2 regions of the Acidithiobacillus acidisediminis genome follow, and region 1 is predicted to be linked to the other one. Evidence: riboswitches for the same ligand, from Rfam matches in the RefSeq annotation. Region 1 holds a riboswitch; the other holds the start of a gene.
What was found. A riboswitch is a leader RNA that binds a small molecule or an ion and turns the genes downstream of it on or off. The one in region 1 is predicted to bind fluoride.

Region 1 (7,219 bases):
AAGTGGAACACCGCGCGGTCGTGCCAGAGTGCAAAATGCTGCGGCGGCAGTTCCACCTGCAGAATGTCACCGGCTAGCCAATGCACGCGTTTGGCGTCTTCGCCAAGCCGCTTACGCGCAATCGCCAGCGCCGTCGCAGAAATATCCAGGACGCTAACATCCTCATAGCTCCGCAGCAAAAGCTCATCAACCAGGTGCGAGGCGCCACCCCCCACGTCGATGATGGGGTCTACCGGCGCCAACGACAACTGCTCGACCAGGCACAGTGAGGTCTCTGCATGCGGCTGAAACCAGCTCATGGCGGTATCGGCCTTGTGGCTATAAACCTCTTCCCAATGGGATTTACTTTGCATTGGTGTACCCCTCGTGGCATTTCCTTCACCTACCCCAGGCGGGCGGATATACATAGCGTAGCGCATGGGCAATTGTCCCGCCTCACTGCCAGCGCTACCATGCCAGCGGTCCTTTTGGGGAGACAGGCTCGGACATTGGCCCAGTCAAATAACCTGGTGGTGAAAAAAAGCCCGCGCTTTGCGGCAACAGAAGGGATCAGCCCGGTCTTGCGACGCGCTTTGCTGGCGGCGCTGGTGATCTGGTTTGGCATCTTTTGCGGCTACTATTTTTTTAGCCGTGGGCTCGATCTTGTGCCAGGTCCCTTGGGCGCGAGCTTAGTCAACTGGGATGCCAAATGGTATCTGGATATCGCCCGTCACGGCTACAGTTACCAGGCACACTCCCCCGTCGGACAAAATATTGTCTTTTTCCCACTCTATCCCTTTCTCCTGGCTACGCTGGGTCAGATTTTTCCCCTGCCCTTGGCGCCCCTGGGGATTTTGCTCGCTGCTGCGACGGGAATTCTTTCCCTCTTTCTTTTCCATCGCTTCGCACGCGAGGCCCTGGGGCCGGTAGGCGCGGATTGGGCAAGCTGGGCCTACGCGCTGTATCCGGCGGCGTTTTTCTTCGCCAGTGACTACCCTACGAGTCTCATGAATGCCCTCGCTTTGCTCGCCCTCATCCATTGGCGACGCGGCGAGCAGGGCAAAAGCGCTTTCTGGCTGGGGATCGGGAGCGCCAGCGGCCCCTTGATGGCTTTTTTTGCCTTTGCCCTGTGGCTACTGCTGGCCGTGGAACGTTGGCGAGATCGACACTGGCGCGGCCTTGGCGAATCGTTGTTGCTGGGCATCCTGGCCTGTAGCGGCCTACTGGCCTTCATCGTCTATCAATATCTGGCGCTGCATGCGCCCCTGGCCTTCATCCATGGACATGCATCCTACCTGGGCGAATTGTCCCCCGGCCAAAAGCTGCTGCATATCCTCCAGCTCTACCCCTTTTGGGGAGCGGATTACACCCCAATGTGGCAGGCCCTGGCCGGACAGGTCACGGTGCTGAACCCGGCGCGCTCTGTGTATTTTCTGCTGAATGCCATCACCTTGGCCATCAATCTGCTGGCGTTGCTGTTGTTCCTCTGGCGCCGCGAGTGGGCCTGGGCATGGCTGACGCTGGTGCTGGTCATTGCCTACCTGTGGTTTCAGGGTGCGTCGCAGGGTCCAGTTTCTTCGTACCGGCTCTTGTATCTCAATCTTCCGCTCTTCCTCCTGGCCGGACGATTGCTGCTTTGGCGTCGGCAGGCCGGTTATGTCGCGCTAGGCTTCAGCGCAGTAGCGCTATTCTTGCAGTCGGCATTTTTTGTTTCTGGACACTGGGCCTTTTGATTCCATACGGAACGAATCATAAGCAAAGCATATAGATTGCTAACTCCCTGATGTTTGATGCACTCCCTGGGTGCGGTGCTGCGGCGCCGTAAATTTCGCAAGATTTCCGTTGACACAAACGCCGCGCTCTCCTAGCCTAAAAAAAGGCGATGAAGTCCGCCTGGAACCGCCCCTTGTGGCTAATGACTTCTACCCACCCCCGCGCTGGCGGGGCAGGTAGATTGTTTTGCGAAAGCAGGGGGGAGGTATGGTCAAAAACATCGTATTGCAGGTGTCCCGGGCCCTGACGGCTGCCATTGCCTTGGCGACCATGATTAAACGGCGGCGGGTGCCGGTCTGGGGCCGCGGGCTGCGCCAGATTCCTGCGGAAAATGCCGTGACTTCCTTGGCCGTCACCAACGCCCTGCGGGTCTCTTGCCCCTTTGTCTACCGACCGGAAAATCGCCTGGAGCGATCCCATAGCGGGCGCGAGTATTTTGTCCGCGAACTGCATTTCAATGACAGCGAGGTACCGGTTTTTGGTCCTTGGCTCTTTCGCCCTGCAGTACGTATTGTGCAATTCCTCAGCGATCGTATTGGTTTGGTACTACAGAATGGCTCTCTGAATGTCTATTTGGGCTATATTGGGATGCTGCTGATCGTTATCTTTGCGAGTGTTTTCTATATTTGAAGCAGGAGACTTCTTATCATGTACGCCACCTTCGGATTCATAGCGATTTTTGCCGTTCTTGGTGCCTGGGCACGCTATGGCCAAACCCTTCTCGTCCAGTCCGTCTTTGGCCGCGATTTTCCCTGGGCCACCCTGAGCATCAACGTGATGGGCTGTTTTATTATGGGATTTCTGTTCTTCGAGACCCTGGAGCGCATCTCCATTAACCCGGAACTACGCACCGGCATGCTGACGGGGGGCTTGGGGGCGTACACCACCTTCTCTACCTTTTCTCTGGAGACCTTGGTGCTCTTTGAAAATGGGGAATCAGCAAAAGCACTGATCTACATGTTCGCATCGTTGTTTCTGTGTGTGGCAGCGACATTTGCCGGGGGTTGGATTTCGCGCAGTATCTGAACCATTTTTGTGAGGTGAAACATGACGACGGTATCGGTGGTACGGATTTATATCAAGGAAGGGGATAAACACGACGGGCATAATTTGATGGAAGAAATCTTCCGTATGCTCCATGACCAATACAAGGTGCATGGGGTAACGGCCTTCCGTGGCATTGCGGGCTTTGGTAGCAAGGGCACAGTGCACGCAGATGACATCTTGCGCCTGAATGTCCATCTGCCCCTGGTGCTGGAGTTCTTTGACGAGCCCGAGACCGTGGACGCCGTCATGCCCCATCTGCAGGAATTGGTGCCTGTCAATCACATCCTACGCTGGGAAGCGGATTGCGGTTGTCCGTGAATCACCACTATTGCCCCCTCTGCTATGCCGAGATCCCCATCGGCAGCGTGCGCTGTCCGGCCTGTGGCCGCGACATTGAGGCATGGGAGCGCAATACGCCCTATTTCGACCGCTTGGTCTGGGCCTTGCGCAATCCCCATCCCGAGGTTCGCATGGGGGCCATCCTGAGCCTGCAGAACCAGCACAACCCGGCCGCTGCCCTGCCTCTGGCGGAATGCGCACTGCAGTCCGCGGTGGATGTGGTGCAGGGTCTGGCGGTGGTGGAGGCCCTGGCCCATCTCCCCGACGACAGCGATCGGCAACAAGCCCTGAAACGTCTGAGGGATCATCCCACACATGCCGTGCGCGAAGCCGCTCGGCAGATACTGGCACGCGGCCCCATCCCATCCCATCCCATCCCATCCCATCAGGACAAGAACTAAACTGAAAGGACGCAGACAACACACTGGCTTCACGGATTCAAAAAAGGAGAGTTGAGTGGATTTACGCAAGAACTTTCTCGATCACGTCAAAAAAGGCCTGGGCGGACATGAACTCCCCCTGCGGCTTGTTTTTTGGGATGGCCACGCCTATGACTTCGCTGACAACCCCATCGTCACCATGCATCTCAAGTCGGCCAAGGTGGTGACCAGCCTGCTTATGGGGAGCGCCCTGGACGTGCTGGGCGAGGGCTATGTAGAGGGCGACATCGATATCGAGGGACGTTACCAAGACATCCTGGCGGTCGCCGAAGGTCTCAGTAACGCCTTTCCCAGTAAAAAAAGTTCCAAGACCGGGATCATCCGCAAGGCCCTGCACAGCAAGAACAAAGACAAAGAGGCGATCCACTACCACTACGACGTCTCCAATGATTTTTACCAACTCTGGCTGGATCGCAACTTGGTCTATTCCTGCGGCTACTTCAAGACGGGAGAAGAAGACATCGACACGGCCCAGGAGCAAAAGCTCGACCACATCTGCCGCAAGCTCCATCTGCGGCCGGGCGAAAAGCTCCTCGACATCGGCTGCGGCTGGGGCGGGCTGTTGAGCTGGGCGGCCCGGCATTACGGCATCCAGGGCGTGGGCGTGACCCTGAGTGAAGAACAGTTCGCCTTTGCTCAGGCACGCATGGAGCGCGAGGGTCTGGCCGACAAGGTGGAGATTCGCCTGCAGGATTATCGCGACATTCCCGAGCGGGAGCATTTCGACAAGGTCAGCTCCGTTGGCATGTTCGAGCATGTGGGGCGGGCCAAGCTGCCGGAGTATTTCGATGTCATCCAGCGCGTGCTGAAGGAGGGGGGTTGGGTCATGAATCATGGCATCACCGCTGCATCCAAAGACGACGATGGAGATCATCACTCGGGCAGCGATTTCATCGACAAATACGTCTTCCCCGATGGGGAGATTCCCCATCTCTGGCGCGTGGTGCGGGACATGGCTGGAGCCAATCTGGAAGTCCTGGATGTGGAGAACCTGCGCCCGCACTATGCCCAGACCCTGATCCATTGGGTACGTCGTCTTGAAGCGCGCAAGGCTGAGGCCCTGACCCTGGTCAGCGACAAGACCTATCGCATCTGGGCCATCTATATGGCGGGCTGCGCCTACGGCTTCTGGCGCAACTGGTCAGCGCTGCACCAAGTGCTGGCGGTCAAGCAGAGCGGCGAGGAGCTGACCCCCCGCCCCTGGGAACGGCGGTATCAGTACGTTGACAACGATCCATTCCGTTTAGCCGAACCCGACTGGGGGGAGGTCTGATGGCACAGCAGATACAATCCATTACCCTCGTGCGCCACGGCACGACCGAGTGGGCCGCCTCCGGGCGGCACACCTCCATTACCGATATCGACCTCACCGCTCAGGGGCGGGAAGAAGCCAAGGCCCTGTGGCAATATTTTGAGCGTGGCAAACACCATTTTGACGGCATCTATTCCAGCCCGCTGCGTCGCGCCCATCACACCGCCGTCCTGGCCGGATTCGCGCCCCAAATCCACGACGGTCTGCACGAGTGGCGCTATGGTCGTTACGAGGGCAAGACCACGCCAGAAATCCATCAGGAAGATCCCCAATGGACCATCTTCCGCTGTGGCGCCCCCGAGGGAGAAAGTCGGGAACAGATTCAAGCCCGTTGCCAGCAGGTTCTGCACGATTGGAGAACTGCTGGCCACGAGCACATCCTCTGCTTTGCCCATGGGCATATCCTGCGCGCGCTGGCCTGCTGCTGGCTGGGCCTGGGTCTGGATTTTGGAGACCATTTGCATCTGGATGCAGCGAGTATTTCCCGTCTAGGCTGGGAACATACCAGTCCGGCGATTACCTTGTGGAATCAGCGGCTCGATACGCGCATGTAGCACGCGTCATCAGTACCCGAAAATTGAACTATACTTAAAGTAGATTAGGCAAATTGGAGGGTGAATAATGAAACTGGTGGATTCTCCAAAAGAGACCATTCGTATTGAATTCCAGAAGAAAGATCTGAACAAGATTGTGGAACCGATCATCAAACATGCCGAGAACTTTTCTTCGGTGCCGCTGGATATGGCATACCTTCTGGGCGAGCAGGATTACCGTATTGATGACCATTTCCAACAACCCAAAGGCGTATTTGATTGAGGAGGGGAAGATGAAGATCGTAAGCGAAGATGCCGAGAGCACCGTCTTGGAAATGCGCATGGACGAAGCGCGCGAAGTTGCTGCAGAACTCGACAAGAACGCCAAAATCGTCGGTGCGGCAGGGGCAGAACTGCGTAAGCTCCTACCCGAAAGCGCCGAGTCTCCCTCGGGAGCAACCCGCTACGAGTATAGCGGTGCGCACGACCTCTAGCCCCCCAACGTAAGCGGACTAACCTACGGCTCAGCGCACCCCTAAAATCCAACCCTCGAAGGGGGCATCTTGCGCTTCCTCTGGGCTGAGGACGGGGTGGAAGTAGTCCGCCAAATCGCCTTGCTGATCAAATAAACGCAGGGACTCCGCCACGGCATACGCATCCTGCTGATCCGGGCTGCGTCCCTCGCGCGAATAACGGCCACTCCACAGGGAAGGGTAGCATTCTGCTACCACATGGGTTGCCGGCGGTGGCGTCCAACCATCAAAGGGCCACCAATGCACAGTCGCACCCAGCACCGTGCGCAACTGCGCCAGCCAAGGCAGGCCGGCATGGGTGGACTTGGCCACGGAACCCGGCACATCAAAATGAAAAACCGACTTCGCGCGAGCACGCAGCTCGCAGTGACGGCGCCAGCGGGCGTTACCGACGCGCAATTGTCCAGCGGCACCACGCCGTAACCGGTCTCTCAGCGGCGTTCTTCCCCCCTCCATTGGCATGAGGCAGGATGGCTTATTGCCTGGTCGGGATTGAGGTGGGCGGTGGAATCAGCGGTGTTGCTGGAAGCGGTGCAGATCGGAGCGCAGGGGTGCCTGGGCAAAGTGCTCTTTCCACAGACGAGGGGTGAGTTGGGCCACGTCCTTGGCCGGATGCTGACCGACCCGCTGCAGGACGTCTACGAGATAATCGTAGGGATCGATCCCCTGCAGGCGGCAGGTACTGAGCAGACTCTGGATGATACCGAGATGCTCTGCACCAAGTTCAGTCCAGCAGAAGAGCCAGTTTTTTCTCCCCAAGGGAATGGGTCGGATCTGGCACTCGATGTGGTTGGTGTCGATGGGCACGTCAGGTTCTTCCAGAAAGACCTGCAGCGGCCCCTTGCGACTGTGGACGTAGGCGAGGGCCTTGGTGAAGGGATTGCTGGGTAGCAAGGCCGTATCCGTCAGCTGCTGTTCGACCCAAGTGAAGAACTGGGCGACCCGGGGGCGGCTATGGGTATAGCGATAGTGCCGCTTGTCCGCACCGCTCAATCCTTGGCTGCGAATCTCATCTTCGACGCGATAGAACGCCCGGATCTGCTCCAGGGCCTCGGCCACCCTTTCCGGGGCGTGGGCCTCGGCACGCACGAACTCCCGTCGGCTGTGGGCCCAGCACTGGGCATGGATCAGCCCCGCGTTTTCTTTCTGGAAGCGGGCATAAGCGGCATAGCCATCGCTCAGGAGCACCGTACCCGGCGCCAAGGGGCCCAAGAGCTCCCGGATGTGGATGGTGCCCCGGCTTTCGGCATAGGGAAAGCAGAT
Region 2 (7,219 bases), 1.4 Mb from region 1:
CGCAAGAGAACGTGGTGATCTGGACTATCGTTTAGACGCAAAACTGGATCTTAACGCGTTCACAGAAATTATGATCTATAATACGCTGAGTTATAATAAAATGCACTGGATGGAATGGTATCGCCATGATGAATTTCAAATTCAGTCCGCGGTGGATCCTTTTCCGCGCACCCTCTGGAACTGGGGAATTGAGCATCGTAGCGGATTCTTACGAACCCGACCTCAGGAGGCCGTGTTGCTGGCCCTAATGCCAAGAGGCGAAGCCTCCGTAACCCATTTAGGCATCAAATGGCAGGGATTATATTACACCAGCGAGATCGCTATTCGCGAACAATGGTTCATACGTGCAAGGGCGACGCGCACATGGAAGGTTTCGGTGGCGTATGATCCAAGAAATATTGAGATGATCTATATTGTTCAGCCCAAAGGCGGTATTGAAGCTTGCCACCTACTGGAGAAGAATCAGGACTTCGCGGGGTATATGGTTGAGGAAGTGCAGGACTACGTGGCGGATCGCAAGCTCCGAAAAGCGGAGATCAAAACGGATATTCTGCAAGAACGGGCTGAGTTTATGGCCCAAGTAGATGCGGTTGTGACAGCGCAGGAAAATCTGACTGAGGGTGCTGTGTCCACTGACCAGAGCAACCATAAGCGTGTAAAGGATATCCGTCAGAATCGACGGGAAGAACGAGAACGTGTCCGGAAGGCGGAAGCATGGGAACTAGCGGAACACCCTGGTACACCAAGGAAAATCGGCGGCGGTTCGCAGTCAAATGCAAGCGCTTCTTCGAGTACGGTTGAGTCGCGCAAAAGAGGGTTTTTAAATATCCTGAAGCAAACGCGGAAGAGCGATTAAACGGAGGGCTCCGCGTTCGCTCAGGTGGGCCGTACCAATCCCAGTTCCTGGTACAGGTACTTGTGCGGGAAGTGCTCAGAAACGGATCGGTCTGCAAAACGCGTGTTTACCAGCGAAGCTGGCGGCGGTACCCAGTTCTTCCTCGATCCGCAGCAACTGGTTGTATTTGGCCACCCGTTCGCCACGCGCCGGAGCACCCGACTTCAGATGCCCGGTATCCAGGGCGACGGTGAGGTCGGCGATGAAATCATCGGTGGTTTCGCCGGAGCGATGCGAGACAAAGGCCCCCCAGCCGTGATATTGCGCCAGCCGTGTGGCGGTGATGGTCTCGGTCACCGTACCGATCTGATTGAGTTTGATGAGGGTGGCGTTGGCAATATTGTCTTCCATGGCGCGGGCGATGATTTTGGGGTTGGTGCAGAAAATATCGTCGCCGACCAGTTCGATGACGCCGCCGAGCCTTTCATTCAGCAACTTCCAGCTCTCCCAGTCGTTTTCGGCGAGACCATCTTCGAGCAGGACCACAGGGTAGTTACGGACGATCTCTTCGTAGTAGGCCACCATTTCGGCACTGCTGATGGCACGCTTCTCGGTGCGTAGCTGGTAGGTGCCATCCTTGAAGAACTCCGAGGAGGCGGGGTCGATGGCGATGCCGGCGTCCCGGCCTGGTTCAAAGCCCGCCTTACGGATGGCGTCCAGCAACAAATCATAGGATTCATGGTTGGAGGATACCATCGGCGCAAAACCGCCTTCATCACCGATGCCGACCGAGAGATGTTTTCCCAGCAGAACAGATTGCAGGGCATGGTAGATTTCCGCCCCCCAGCGCAGGGCTTCACGGAAATTGCCGGCACCGTAGGGTACCAGCATGCATTCCTGGAAGTCGGCGCCTTGCCAGTGGGCATGCACGCCACCATTGAGCACATTGAAGCAGGGGACGGGCAGACGGGTGGCACCGGGGCCGCCCAGATAGGCATAGAGGGGCAGATCGCTGTAATCAGCGGCAGCACGGGCACAGGCCATGGAAACGCCGAGCAGGGCATTGGCGCCCAGCCGACTTTTGTTCTCAGTGCCGTCCAGGCCGATGAGGGTGTCGTCGATGGCCTTTTGTTCCCGGACATCCAGATCCTGCAGGTCCGGGGCGATGATTTCTTCAATGTTCCGAATGACTTTTTCTACACCCTTGCCGCCATAGCGGTGAGCATCGCCGTCGCGCAGCTCGACGGCTTCCTTGCTGCCGGTGGAGGCGCCGGAAGGTGCTGCCGCGCGGGCGCGGGTTCCATCGACCAGAAATACTTCCACTTCCACCGTGGGATTCCCTCGTGAGTCCAAAATTTCGCGGGCGATGATGTCTTCAATACGGCTGTCCATAAATGCTCCTGTCTCGCCGATTTTGCGTGGCGCAACTATCGGTAGTAAACGAGAAAAATTAGTAGGGTGTCAAACATGGGTTAATTGAGGTAGGTCAACTGCACTGTGAATCTCGCGCAGCATGTCATCATCACTAATCTATGGAAACCCAGTTCCGAAAAGCACTCGAACGTGCGAGTAACGGCACAACTGAATGAAGCACTATATGTTAATTGTAACACGTTATTTTAAATTACTTTTTTACTGCTTGACCCGGCCATCACTCTTTACTACCATAAGCAATTCGAGTGGCGATGGAGTCCGCCCAATAACCGCCTTTATAGGCTAATGACTGCTACTGATCCTGACCGCAAGGTCGGGCGGTGGGGAGTTGGAAGCCATATAAAGGGGAAGGCATGCTCGGCGATATCGTCTTGCAGTGTGGACAAGTCTTGACGGTGTTTTTGTTATCACCGCTCTTGCACGGCTTCATGGTCACCATGGAAGAGCGCGTTCAGCGCGGACAGGGTCCTTCCATTTTCCAGCCCTATCGGGATCTCTGGAAACTTTTCCACAAAACTCTGCTGATACCGGAATCTGCGTCCTGGGTGTTTTTCTGGGCGCCGGTGGTGGCTTTTACCGCCATGCTCATCGTGCCGATGCTGATTCCGGTGCTGACCAATTTCCCCCTGCCCCTGTCCGATATGGGGGATATCCTCGGTGGCGGACTCATCCTGACCCTTGGTGGCTTTTTCATCCTGCTGGCCGGGCTGGATACGGGTCAGCCCTTCGGTGGACTGGGTTCCAGCCGCGCGGTGATGCTCGCCATCCTCGCCGAACCAACCCTGATCCTAGTCTTTGTGGGTATCACTTTTCTCGATCACTCCATGCTGCCCTTCGTCGCCAATCACCTGCTGGCGCAGCATCCGGTAGCCTACTGGAGCCCGGCGCATATCTTTCTGATCTTCGCTTTTTTCATCCTGCTGACGGTGGAAACGGACCGCCTGCCCATCCACTCCACCATCCCTTACGAGATTTACATGATCGACGAGGCGCGGATTCTGGAGTATTCCGGGCCATTGCTGGCCCTGCTGAAGTGGGCAAGCTGGATGAAGCAGTTTTTGCTCTACACCATTTTTCTCAACGTCTTTTTCTTTCCGTGGGGATTGTCCACGACGGGCAGCCTGGGTTCGGTGCTGCTCGCCTTGCTTATCATACTGGCCAAATATGGCGCGGTGGGGCTGGTGATGGTGGCCGTGGACACGCTGCAGTCGCGACTACGCTTCTACCGTTATCAGGAGCCGCTGGCGCTGTCCTTTCTCTTTGCCGTGCTGGCCATCGTGGCTGATCAGCTTTAGGAGGGTGCGATGCTGATCTTTCATCTGGGTCCCCTGGCCGCTTCCCTGTTCAGTCTGCTGGCGATTCTGGCGCTGGTGCTGTCCTTCGTGATGCTGGCATCCCATTGGCTGAAGAATCATGTTTATGCTTTTGCGGCGGAATCCTGGACCATCGCGGCCATTTCCGCCTCCATCGGCTATTACGGGCATTATCCAGAACTCTACATCATCGCTGTTCTGACGGCGATTTTTCGCGGGACCATGCTCCCTTATCTGGTGCTGCGACTGGTCAACCGGCTGGATATTCAACGCGAGTTCACCCCGCTGCTCAAGCCTTCCTCCAGCATGGTCCTCGGCGCGGCGCTGGTGATTTTTTCCTATGAAGTCGCAAGACAACTAGGAGTGGCGCTACACCTGACCGACAATATCGCGGTGTTGGCCCTGACCTGCATGTTCAGCCTCAAACTCATCGGCTTTTTGATGATGATCCTGCGCTCCGAGGCCATCAGCCATATTCTGGGGCTGCTGGTGATTGAGAACGGCATTTTTCTCGGCTCGCAGATTCTGGTGCCTGGCATGCCGGACCTCCTGGAGCTGGTGATCATTTTCGATCTGCTGATCATTGTCATGGCCTTCGGCATGCTGGTGCGCCTCCTCAAAGTACACGCCGGAACCACCAGCAGCCGCGGCCTGCAAAAGCTGGTGGGCTGAGATGGTGAATTTCGACGCACTCATCGCAGCACTGTGGATCATACCCGCAGTGGCCATCCTGCTGATGCTGGCGATCCGCCGTCCACACTGGGCGGAGTACATCAACTTCGGCAACTCCGTCGTAGTTTTCGGACTCACCCTGGCGATGCTGGTGGCGGTGCCCGACAAGACGCTGGTGACCGGTGCCCAGTTGATCCTGCTCACCCCGCTGGGGGCCTGGGTACTGTTTTGCGTGGGTCTGGTCTATCTGCTGGCATCCATTTATGCCATTGGCTACATGCGCCTGCTGCCGGAAGAAAAACCCCGGCTCCATAAGTATTATGCCTTGCAAGCGAGTTTTGCCCTGACCATGCTGATCGCGCCGCTGATGAACAACCCCGGGATCTTCTGGATTGCCATCGACTTCACCACCATCGTCAGCGCCTTTCTGGTGGGCTTTGAGCGCGAGGCGGAGTGTATCGAGGCGGCGTGGAAGTATCTGATCATCGTTTCCGCGGGTCTGGCGTTGGCGCTGCTCGGCATCATTCTCTTCTACTGGGGTGGCACCTTTACCTTAGGACCGACCTATGCCCTGACCTGGGCTAATCTACGGGAAGTGGCGCCGCAGGTGCCGGAGACGCTGCTCTTTCTCGCCTTTCTGCTCACCCTGGTGGGCTTCGGCACCAAGGTGGGTCTGGCACCCATGCACACCTGGCTGCCCGATGCCCACAGCGAAGGCCCGGCGCCGGTTTCCGCCATGCTTTCCGGGGCGTTGCTGAATATCGCCCTGCTCGGCATCTACCGGTTTCTGTCCATCGTCGATAGCGGTGGTTATAGCGTGATGGGGCATACGGCACTGCTGGTGCTGGGCGTCATTTCACTCTTCATCGCCGGAATGTTCATCGTCCGGCAGGATGGGGCCAAGCGCATGCTCGCCTATTCCTCCCTGGAACACATGGGAGTGCTGGCCATCGGCTTCGGTTTCGGCGGTCCCCTGGCCTTCGCCGGGGCCATGTATCACATGATCAACCATTCCCTGACCAAATCCATGATGTTTTTCGGCGCTGGCAACATGATGCGCGCCTATGGCACCAAGTCCATGAGCCAGATGCGACGGGTATTGCGTTATTACCCGGTCAGTGGCGCGCTCTGGCTGCTGGGGGCGGTAGCGATTACCGGAGCGCCGCCTTTCGGGCTTTTCCTCTCGGAAATCACCATTCTGCGCGGCGGCATCCTGAGTGCCAATCCGTGGGCCGTGTGGCTGATGGCGACTCTGCTGATCCTTATTTTTATTGCCTTCATGAACCACTTCCGGCGCATGATCTGGGGGCCGGAACCGGAGCCCGGCGCGGCCCCAACCCTCAGGCTGTCCGTCTGGAATACCCTGCCCATGTGGCTGGCCTTTGTACCGATTCTGGTACTTGGGCTGTGGTGGCCGGAAGGGCTGTGGCATTTCTTTCAGCAGGCTTTTCGGGTGCAACCATGAGTGCGGCCATGACCTATAACGATTGCGAACGGCGCCAGATATCGGCAGCGGAGCTCACGGCGGTCGCCACCGACTGCATAGCCGCCGGGATGCGCTTTCAGATGGCCTGGCATGACTGGGAGGATGGTGTCTGTCTTGTGCGCTATCTGATCAGCCAAGGCAACCGGGCACCTTTTCTGCTGTTGGAGTTGCGTGCGGAGGAAACCTGGCCGTCCCTGGCCGCCGTCGCCCCCCTGCTCGGCTGGTATGAGCGGGAGATGCAGGATCTCGGTGGTCTGACCTTTACGGGGCATCCTGAGCCCTATCCCCTGGTGATTCACGAGGGATTTTCGCTGCCGCGCCCGCCGCTGGGGCGGGAGGGGCCGGAAGGCCACCTCAGCGGTGCGTATGCACCACCCACCATGCCGGAAGTGCGGGGAGACCAGGTGCAAGATCTCTACTGGGGGCCAATACGGGCCGATGTGGTGGAGACGGGGGAATTTCACTTCTCTTACATCGGCGAGGCCATCCTCCACTACCATCCCCGGCTGTTCTTCAAACATCGCGGGATGGAAGCACGCTTTGCCGGTCAACCGGCAGACGCCGCCGTTTTCCTGGCGGAGCGGGTGTCGGGCGTCGGTAGTGTCTGCCATGCCCTGGCCTATTGTCAGGCCGTGGAGTCCGCCTGGGGTATCGAAGTACCCGCGCGAGCACAACTGCTGCGGGTGATTCTTGCGGAGTTGGAGCGCCTCTACAATCACTTCCACTATTTCGGCCTGCTGGCGAAGACGACGACGCTGAAAGTGGGCTCGGCGACGGGCTTTCTGCTGGAGGAGCGGGTGAAGCAGGTGGCCGCGCAATTGACCGGGTCGCGATTCCTGCGCAGCCTGCTGACCATAGGCGGGTTGCGCCGGGACCTCCGGGCAGAACACCTGGCGAGTGCGCTGGAGCACATTGTCAACGAGGGTGAAGCCTATCTGACCCGCCTGCACCAAACCGCCAGCCATCTCGACCGCCTGATGGGCACCGGAATTTTATCGAAGGAAGCCGCCTTTGATCAGGGGGCTACCGGGCCGGTGGCCCGTGCCTCCGGACTGGACCGGGACCTGCGCCGCGACCATCCCTACGCCGCCTACAGCCACCTGCGCTTTAATGTGCCGGTGCGCGAAAAGGGCGACGCCATGGCCCGCAGCGAGGTTCGCGCGGAATCCCTGCGCGAGGCTATCGCCCTGCTGATGCAGGCCTCCGGACGCCTCAAGGTGGGTCCGGTGCGCGCTGAATACACCGTGCCACAGGGACAGCAGGAAGGCCTGGGCTGGACGGAAACGCCGCGCGGCTCGCTGTATTACAGCGTGCGGATCCGCGATGGCCGTCTCGAACGAGTGAAGATCAAATCACCCTCATTTTCCAACTGGCGGGTGTTCCCGCTCACGGTGCATGGCACCAACATGATGGACTACGCCATCAATGAGGCCAGTTTTGGCCTCACCATCGCCGGTTGCGACCGTTAGGAGGACAAAA

Region 2: another riboswitch for fluoride. It lies ahead of M5D89_RS11085 (respiratory chain complex I subunit 1 family protein); the one in region 1 lies ahead of M5D89_RS04160 (hypothetical protein).

The regions. Positions count from the first base shown of each region.
Region 1 is NZ_JALQCS010000001.1:809,333-816,551, reverse strand. It holds gene M5D89_RS04170 (class I SAM-dependent methyltransferase) at 1-353, opposite strand, end outside; gene M5D89_RS04165 (mannosyltransferase family protein) at 489-1,712, shown strand; fluoride riboswitch at 1,849-1,911, shown strand; gene M5D89_RS04160 (hypothetical protein) at 1,960-2,382, shown strand; gene crcB (fluoride efflux transporter CrcB) at 2,401-2,778, shown strand; gene M5D89_RS04150 (DUF190 domain-containing protein) at 2,800-3,117, shown strand; gene M5D89_RS04145 (HEAT repeat domain-containing protein) at 3,114-3,539, shown strand; gene M5D89_RS04140 (class I SAM-dependent methyltransferase) at 3,595-4,851, shown strand; gene M5D89_RS04135 (histidine phosphatase family protein) at 4,851-5,444, shown strand; gene M5D89_RS04130 (hypothetical protein) at 5,512-5,706, shown strand; gene M5D89_RS04125 (hypothetical protein) at 5,717-5,917, shown strand; gene M5D89_RS04120 (hypothetical protein) at 5,948-6,418, opposite strand; gene tnpC (IS66 family transposase) at 6,467-7,219, opposite strand, start outside.
Region 2 is NZ_JALQCS010000001.1:2,201,797-2,209,015, reverse strand. It holds gene M5D89_RS11095 (Mu transposase C-terminal domain-containing protein) at 1-856, shown strand, start outside; gene eno (phosphopyruvate hydratase) at 932-2,227, opposite strand; fluoride riboswitch at 2,508-2,571, shown strand; gene M5D89_RS11085 (respiratory chain complex I subunit 1 family protein) at 2,623-3,564, shown strand; gene M5D89_RS11080 (hydrogenase) at 3,574-4,254, shown strand; gene M5D89_RS11075 (proton-conducting transporter transmembrane domain-containing protein) at 4,256-5,719, shown strand; gene M5D89_RS11070 (hydrogenase large subunit) at 5,728-7,209, shown strand; gene M5D89_RS11065 (NADH-quinone oxidoreductase subunit B family protein) at 7,219-7,219, shown strand, end outside.